2 regions of the Clostridium thermarum genome follow, and region 1 is predicted to be linked to the other one. Evidence: riboswitches for the same ligand, from Rfam matches in the RefSeq annotation. Region 1 holds a riboswitch; the other holds the start of a gene.
What was found. Region 1 has a riboswitch for cyclic di-AMP ahead of FHY60_RS18275 (hypothetical protein). Riboswitches for the same ligand answer to the same signal wherever they lie in the genome.

Region 1 (4,694 bases):
AAAAAAGCTGCTATAAGCCTCTTTCATCGAAAGAGGCTTATTATTTTATAGATGACTTACCAAAACAAAAAAATGAATATTTATACTATATTCATGAGAGGTAAAGGGTTAGGCCCTATAAAATGTAATAAATAATAAAAAGGAGTGATTAATTATGACAGAAAGAAAATTCAAATTTGACACACTACAGGTACACGCAGGCCAAAAGCCTGATCCAACTACAGGATCAAGGGCGGTTCCAATTTATCAAACCACTTCATATGTATTCAATGATGCGGACCATGCAGCAAATTTATTTGCTCTTAAAGAAAATGGCAATATATATACCAGAATAATGAATCCAACCACAGATGTGTTCGAGCAGAGGATTGCAGCCTTAGAAGGTGGGGTAGGGGCTTTAGCGGTGAGTTCAGGTTCTGCTGCCATCACGTACTCTATACTAAATATAGCCGGTGCCGGGGATGAAATAGTAGCGGCAAGTACACTTTATGGCGGAACTTACAACTTATTTTCTACTACCCTTCCAAAGCTTGGAATCAAAACGGTATTTGTAGATCCTGATGACCCGGAGAACTTTAAAAAGGCAATTAATGAGAAAACTAAGGCACTTTACCTTGAAACCATAGGAAATCCGGGAATAAATCTTGTGGATATAGAAAAGGTTGCTGATATAGCCCATGAAAATGGTATCCCACTAATTGTGGACAATACCTTTGGTACCCCTTATCTTATTAGGCCAATTGAGTTTGGGGCAGATATAGTGGTACATTCCGCAACAAAGTTTATTGGCGGACATGGAACTTCCATTGGCGGAGTGATTGTTGACGGAGGTAAGTTTGATTGGGCTGCCAGCGGCAAGTTTCCAGGCTTTACAGAGCCTGACCCAAGTTATCATGGAATTAAGTACTATGAAGCGCTGGGACCCTTGGCTTTCATCATAAAGGCAAGAGTACAGTTGCTGAGAGATACCGGAGCAGCCTTAAGTCCCTTCAACAGTTTCCTATTCCTTCAGGGCTTAGAAACGCTGTCGCTGAGAATTGAAAAACATGTTTCCAATACCAGAAAAATTGTGGAATTTCTAGATAATCATCCACTGGTATCATGGGTAAACTACCCGGAACTTGAGGGCAATAAATATTATGACTTGGCAAAGAAATATCTGCCTAAGGGACCAGGTTCCATCTTCACTTTTGGCATAAAAGGGGGCTTAGAAGCCGGAAGAAAGTTTATAAACAGCCTTGAGCTTTTCTCACTGCTGGCCAATGTGGCAGACGCAAAATCCCTGGTAATACACCCTGCAAGTACAACCCATGCCCAGCTTTCAGAAGAGCAGCAATTAGCCGCTGGAGTCACTCCTGACATGATAAGACTTTCCATTGGTATTGAGGATGTAGAGGACCTTATTGCAGATTTAGATGAGGCATTAAGAAAGGCTGCAGACGTATAAAAAGTATAAGATATTATAAACCTATGGGAGAAATACCTCCCATAGGTTTGTTCTTTACTATATTATTAAATTTTCTACATAATATAACATGTCTTGACAAAGCCATTGAATGCAATTATAATTAAGCTTAATAAGTAAATGATTCTAATAATTATCATTTATGTGACACACGAATTTTATAGTTCTATATGGAGTTAATAATATAGAGAAATGGGGTTGACATCATTGAGGGTGGAATACATAAATCCCTTTATTGAAGCAAGCTTAGATGTAGTAAACCAGACAACTGGACTAAAGCCAACAATTGGCAGGGTATTCACAAGAAGTACTCCACACATCGGAAATCTTGTTATTATTATGATAGGTATAACTGGTGAAATAAGTGGTAGTGTTGTACTCTCTCTGTCCAAGCAATTAGCATGTAGGATTGCCTCAGCTATGATGTTTGGGATGCCTGTGCCGGAGCTGGATGAAATGGCCAAAAGTGCAATAGCTGAGTTGGCTAATATGGTTATGGGGCACACTGCCAATATATTTTATAAAGCAAATATGTCTATAGATATTACTCCCCCAACTGTGTTAACCTGTGAAAACATGGAGCTGACTCCTGCCAAAGCTGTAACAGTTTGTGTACCGTTAAACTTTGATGACGGAGAATCCTTACACATAGATATAAGTTACAAAGAGAATTAGATCTTTTTATTTATGAAGTAAAATTCCATTAGAATTCACCTGTGTTTAAAGCACAGGTGGATTCTGTTTATTTACCGGCAGCAACTTTTATTGCAGTTTGGTGCTGAGGATCCTTATCACCATCCATGTGCCTTGTGCTGTTTAAGAAGTGAATATCAAAGTGTCCGTCCATGTCATTGCCTTTTATCACATCTAAGTTTTCACCGCTGCCATAGCCATTTGAACGGTTATTTACATATTCGTAGGCAGGTTCTGAATCTACTCCTGCGTGGGGCATGGCGCTCATAGAGGCAGCAAGTTTTCTTCCATCAACTGTTACTATAACGGGACGTCTCTCCCAAGAAAACCCGCCCCAGATGCTTTTTATTATGGCGGTATCTTCCTTTGTTAAAGCTTCAGTGTCTGCATGGTTTGTCCCCATTGTCCTCTGAACCTTAAAGCTTTTACCGGTGTAAACGTCAGTAACTACTGCCGTAGTGCCTCTGGAAAAGACATATCTGGCAGAATCCCACCAATCCAGCAGCTCCACCTTACTTTCTTTTTCAGCTATTGCTTTTGCTTCAGTCTCTGCCTTTGCTTTAGCTTCAGCCTTTGCTTTAGTCTCTGCTTCAGCAGCTTGGGCCATTTTTTTTGCCTCCTCTAGTTTTTTTGGAGATGGTGTTCCTCCTCTAGATAATGGCACGTTGCTTGTAGTATCTGCAGTTGACTTTTGTGTGTCTGATACTGCAACACTTATTTCATCATTTGTATTACTTTCATTGGTCTGCTGTGTTTGCGCTGTTGTTTCGGCAGGCGGGGCTTGTACGGAATATGTAGAAATATTGTCTGAGATTACAGTATTTCCTGACTGGTCTTGGTAAACTCCAGCTTTTGCTGTATTCTCAAATTTAACAATTGAAAAAATAGACAAAGATACTCCTAGTATTATAGAAGCTAATATAATATTACGTTTGTTCATGTTTACTCCTCTCATAAGCCTACGAAGTTAGTTGACGGGTTCGGAAAGAGAGTTCCCTACCAAGATGGATTCACCCCAATTTTATTGATCCTCCGCTGCCTTAGCATTCGGCTTGAAACCATATATATTTTGCTTGCACTTATTTAGATAAAAAAGGGGGACAAACTCAAGCACAAGGGGATTCTAACAAACAAATATGAAGAAAATATGAAGATGCCTTTGGTAATTTTATGTGACAATGGAAGGTGATAGTTTAAAAAAAGTGCGAAATGTACTGCTGATAATTTTTTTGCCAATATTCTTGTAGCTGCACTAAAAATTATTCTGGGAGCTGTAATTGAGAGTACGAGTATGATGGCAGATGGATTTCATTCCTTATCAGACGGGTCCTCAAATATTGTTGGCCTTATCGGAATTTGGTTTGCATCAAAGCCGGTGGATAAAGACTATCCCTACGGCCACAGTAAATTTGAAACCTTGGCAGGACTTTTTATAGGGGTAATGTTGTCAGCAGTTGGAATAAATATTATCAATGGTGGGGTTCAGAGATTTATTAATCCTGTAGAGCTAAGTATTAATCTTGAGAGTATTATTACTTTAATTATAACCCTGGTTATCAATATTTTTGTCAGTAGCTATGAGTATAAGAAGGGAAGGGAGTATCATAGTCAGATACTTGTCTCAGATTCACTTCATACCCGAGCAGATATATTTGTATCTGTAGGGGTACTTGCTACTGTTATAGGTATAAGGCTTGGGGCCCCAGCTATTATTGATCCTATTGCCTCTCTTATAGTGGCAGGTTTTATTTTTTATGCTGCTGTTGAGATTTTTAGAGAAACCAGCGGAGTCATAGTTGATAAAGCTCCGGTGGATTCGGAGAGGGTAAAAGATGTGGTCACTGAGCTTCTGGAAGTGAAGGATGTCCATTATATTGGAGCCATATTATTACAGGGCTGAGCCTGAATAAATGTAAAGAGTCCGGGGCAGTATTAAAGCTGATCCAGACTCTTTATTTTTAAGTTATTCATTTAACACGAATTATAATTCTATTGTGAAGGTGGTAAGTTCATTTTCAATACTCTTCACTGAAATCTTCCCGCCGTGCTGCTGAACGATGGTCTTGGCAATGGCTAAGCCCAAGCCATAGCCTCCGCTGTTTCTGGCACGGGACTTATCTATGCGGTAAAAGCGATCAAAAATCTTGGGCAAATGTTCTTCCGGTATACCTTTACCGGTATTGGAAACTGTCAAGATAACGTTGTTATGATTTTTCTTTAATACCATAGTTACCTTTCCTTTAGGATTGGTGTATTTTAAGGCATTATCCAATAATATCATCACTACCTGTTTAAACTGTTCGCTGTTACCTTTAATAGTTATATTGGGCTCTATGTCATAATCTAAATATATATTATTTTCAAAAATCATTGCTTCCATGGTGAGCAGCACACTTTCCACAGCTTCACTCAAATTGAATTCTGAGAAAATCATTTTTGTTTCTGAATAATCCACCTGGGTTAAATATAGTAAGTCATTGGTTAACCGAGCCATCCTCTCCACTTCTGATTTAATGTAATAAAGCCATCTAGACTG
Region 2 (4,694 bases), 1.7 Mb from region 1:
TAGATAAAAGAGGAAGCCAGCATGTTAGCTTTGCATACAGAATTTTCAGCCTGATAGATTTTAGTAAGTTATACGAAATAAAAGGTATGGATGACTTTGCTGTTAGAAAGTGGTGGGCCTTTGATTCTACAAGTTTAATAGATAAGAGCAATGACTTTTTCTATATATGCGGTGAGAATGGACTATTTTATTCCGGTAAGTTGAACACCAACTATGAAAATGGAAAGGTCACTATAAGCCCTCAAATAGATAAATATAAATATTCAACGAATAAAACTAAGGAGAGGGGCATTGAAAATAGTATAGCAATTTATGAGAATTACGGCTTTTTTGCTGACAATGATGGAATACTGCAATGTTTGGATTTAAGGACGCTGAAACCTGTCTGGGCCAGATATGTCAATGATGATACCGATTCTACCATAGTATTGGAGAGGGACAATGAAGGCCTAAATTTGTATACTGCTTCTGAAGTTGATAATCAGGGTAATGGAGGTTATTCCTTTGTAAGAAAGATAAACGGAGCTACCGGAGGGGTTCTCTGGGAGAATAAGTATAAATGCTACTATGATTCCAATACCAATGGTGGAGCCTTAGCCACACCTATCAGTGGAAAGGAAGAACTAAAGGAGCTTGCAATATTTAATATAGCCAGAACCCCAAATTACAACAGCGGGATTCTTGTAGCCATGAATAAGAATACCGGCGAAGAAGTATGGAAGCTTATCTTAGATAACTACTGCTGGAGTTCGCCCTTGGCACTATATTCAAAAGATGGAAAGGGATATATAGTTCAATGTGATTCGGCAGGAAGAGCATTTCTTATTGAAGGAATCAGCGGCAAAATATTGGATATAATAGATTTGGAGGCTAATGTAGAAGGAACACCGGCGGCCTTTGATGATATTATAGTGGTTGGAACCAGAGGAGGTAAAATAATTGGATTTAAGGTAAAGTAGTTCATTTTTAAGTCCAATTATAAGAGACCTGGGGTTGACACCATATCTAAAACAATTATATAATTATTATATACCTGTACGGGGTATCAAATTATATTGGAGGGATAACAATGAGACAAATTGGAGACAGCACTTTTATAGAAGAAGTTGAAAATTATCAAGGAGTGGCAGTAATAGACTTTTGGGCAGCCTGGTGCGGACCCTGCAAAATGCTTGCACCAATTTTCGAAGAACTTAACAATGAGTTAGGCGATAAAATTAAATTTGCAAAAGTTAATGTTGATGAGAATCCAACAGTAACAAATAAATACAGAATAGCAAGCATACCAACTATACTTATATTTAAAAATGGGACTGTGGCAGAAACTCTTATTGGTTTCAGACCAAAGCAGGAACTAAAAACCCTACTTGAAAAATATGTTTAAAGAGGTGCGGCCTTGGGAAAAAGATATGATGTAGCTATAGTAGGAAGTGGGCCTGCAGGATTATCTGCGGCCGTTAATGCTAAAATCAGAAATAAAGAAATTATCCTTTTCGGTTACAGTGACTTAAGCAATAAGCTTATAAAGGCACCAAAGATAAATAATTACTTAGGATTTCCTAATATCACCGGCCAAGAGTTGAAGGAGAACTTCCAAAGGCATATGGAGGCCATGGATATTGAAATAACTACTGAAAGAATTAATTCCATCTATGCCATGGGAGACTACTTTGTACTGATGGCTAATGAAAAAATGTATGAAGCTAAGGCTGTAATACTGGCTACAGGAATGGAGTACACAAAGCCATTGAAAGGTGAAGCAGAATTTCTCGGTAGAGGAGTTGGTTACTGTGCTACTTGTGATGCTCCTCTATACAAGGGTAAGGTGGTAACGGTAATAGGCTATAATAAGGAAGCTGAAGAAGAGGCCAATTATGTCAGTGAGTTAGCACAAAAACTCTACTATATACCCGTGTATAACGGAGATTATAAATTAAGCGATAAAATTGAAGTGATAAAGGATAAGCCTGTAGAAGTAAAGGGTGAAAATATAGTTACAGTATTGGAATTGGCCAACGGCACATTGAAGACAGATGGGGTGTTTATTTTAAAAGACAGCATATCACCGGGGCAGTTGGTTCCTGGTCTTGAAATGGAAGAGGGACATATTAAGGTGGACAGAAATATGAAGACTAACTTAAAGGGATGCTTTGCTGCAGGTGATTGTATAGGTAAGCCCTATCAATATATAAAAGCAGCAGGAGAAGGGCTCATAGCAGCACTCAGTGCTGTTTCGTATGTTGATTCCATGAGATAGTTAATTAGATGAAATATAGTAATAAGTAAGCGACCATGAGAAATCTTATGGTCGCTTACTTATATTTTAAGGATACCTACGCAAGCTAAAACATAATAAATGCATGGGTATCCTTTTATAAATCCCTTTTATTATTTATTAAGAAATAAAAAATTTGAATTTATATCAGTTAATATTACTTTACTACGAAGAAAATATGGTTTCCAATAGGCTTTACATTACTCTTTTTGACATTTATCATCCACTTAGAAGTAGCAATTCGGGGATTATAAAAGAAAACAGCTGCACCGGTAGGGTCTTTCCCCTTAAGTGCTTCGTATACAGCATCAAAGCATTCCTCTGTGGGAGTTACTGATAATTTCCCGTTTTTAACACAGGAAAAAGCCCCCTTTTGTTTTATTACATCTTCTACAGTATTCGGAAACTCAGGATGAAGCAGTCTGTTTAGTATTACAGAAGCCACAGCAACTTTTCCTTGATATGGTTCTGCATTGCTTTCTGCGAAAACTACTTGAGCCATGAGATAAATGTCATCATCGCTTATTAGTATTTTTTTGTTCTTATAGTTAAATACTTGAGTGGCATCATCCTTGCTGGCCTTAAGGACAGAATCTACATTTGTGCGACACACAACTGCCTCGGTATTTGTATGCCCCCAAAATTCTAATAGCAAAACAAAACTAAAGCCTATTATTAATTTTTTATTCATTTAATACCTCCTTTTGCCTGCGAAGTTAGCTGACGGGTTCGGAAAAGGTGTAACCTACACCGAACTGGTGATTCACCCCAAAATTTGGTTCCTCCGCATTTTAAAGCATAATAATCCTCTAAAATTTAGGCTAATGATATGATGCCCCAATGAGGGAAAAATATTCATATTAAATAAAAATTGCGTCACAACGCAATTTTCTAAATGAGTAATTACTCATTACTCATCACTCATTACTAATTAAAAAAGTGGTTCGCATTTTATTTCTATTACGAACAAAAAGAATCCGGCAGCTACCGGATTCTTTTTCCTTACTTTATGTTTGTGCTTTTAAAGTCAGTAAATTGTTTAAGGAAGTTGTCGTACTTGTCCTGGATACCTAAGAATCTATTGTTTGCATCATAATAGATTTCTGTTAATCTATCATCAGCGAGAGGTTCTTCCGGTTGAAGTTCAGCCTCACCCTTCTCTAGATTTACCGCTGCTATAAAGCTTTGGATGTAGGCATCATAATCCTTAGTTAGCTTCACAAAGCTGTCTCTCAAGGACTTGCAGTTATCCGGAGGTGTAGTGCTTAAGATAGCATTTTGCAGCTGGCTGTTTTTTGAAAGATAGTCTGTTGCAAAGGCAATAACCTCATCATAGGTTGATGAATTATCTCGAGCCTTTCTCAATTCAATAGAGAAGTCTGTTTTCAATGGGATAAACTTATCTACTGATTCGTTTAGCTTATCAATAAAGTCATACATTTGCTTTGTCTTCATATCTGCCTTTTGTTGAGTATCTATCAATTGCTCGGTGTAAAGTTTAAAGGCAGCCAGGAAATCCTGAGCTTCTTTTAATAAAGAAGGGGAAACTCCAGATAAAGAAACTTTTGTATAGTAGCTTTCACAATCATCACGGTACTTTTCAAAGTCCATGAAAGAATCCTTTAAGTCTTTACTGCTTGGATTTCGTAAGATACTGAAGGCTTGCATATACGTCAATTTATTTAATTTTATTCCTTCAAGCAAATCCACATGCATCAATTTAAATTGATCACCTGGGACTTCTGCCTCAACTGACTCTTTTATGGTATCTAACTCTTTTAGTATGTTATCAGAAAGCTGGGTAACAGCCTCAGAGTCAATAACATTATCCTTCAACATCTGGCTTGTACTGCTGTTTAGGCTATTTATTTTTGATATAGCTTGACTCATATTTTTCTCATAGCTATTAAGTGACTTGTCTATTGAAATGTAATATGAAGCAAAAAATGTTCCTCCCAGGATTAAAGCAACTAAAATGGTTATAATAACAGATACTAACGTTTTATTAACTTTTTTCTTTTTAGTTTTCAAGTATGTTCACCGCCCTTTAATTATACATACGTATAGTACAGATATATTTTATCATATAATGATAAATTACTCATAGAAATTTTATTTATATAATATTTTATGATTAAACTTGAGGGGACATTCTTGCTAAAGTTCTAAAAAATAAACTATTAAATTACATTTTATGTACATTAAAGTTGAAGAATGGTGTATAATTGTAAATGAGATTATAATGCTTGGGGTGACAGAGTTTTGAGATTTTTTGATATGTTGGTCTATACCATAAAGGGCATGGGTGTTTGGGATGTATTGGATATACTTGTGATATCATACATATTCTATAAGGGGTATACACTAATAAAAGAGACAAGAGCTGAACAACTAATAAAGGGTATATTATTAATCGTTA

Region 2: it holds a riboswitch for cyclic di-AMP, as region 1 does, so the genes downstream of both, FHY60_RS15145 (cell wall hydrolase) here and FHY60_RS18275 (hypothetical protein) in region 1, are expected to answer to the same signal.

What each region holds. Positions count from the first base shown of each region.
Region 1 is NZ_CP040924.1:1,563,193-1,567,886, forward strand. It holds gene FHY60_RS07020 (homocysteine synthase) at 155-1,447, shown strand; gene FHY60_RS07025 (chemotaxis protein CheX) at 1,679-2,140, shown strand; gene FHY60_RS18275 (hypothetical protein) at 2,208-3,098, opposite strand; cyclic di-AMP (ydaO/yuaA leader) riboswitch at 3,100-3,221, opposite strand; gene FHY60_RS07035 (cation diffusion facilitator family transporter) at 3,435-4,058, shown strand; gene FHY60_RS07040 (sensor histidine kinase) at 4,140-4,694, opposite strand, start outside.
Region 2 is NZ_CP040924.1:3,312,525-3,317,218, reverse strand. It holds gene FHY60_RS15160 (PQQ-binding-like beta-propeller repeat protein) at 1-959, shown strand, start outside; gene trxA (thioredoxin) at 1,070-1,384, shown strand; gene FHY60_RS15150 (NAD(P)/FAD-dependent oxidoreductase) at 1,397-2,257, shown strand; gene FHY60_RS15145 (cell wall hydrolase) at 2,433-2,966, opposite strand; cyclic di-AMP (ydaO/yuaA leader) riboswitch at 2,966-3,108, opposite strand; gene FHY60_RS15140 (hypothetical protein) at 3,278-4,306, opposite strand; gene cdaA (diadenylate cyclase CdaA) at 4,538-4,694, shown strand, end outside.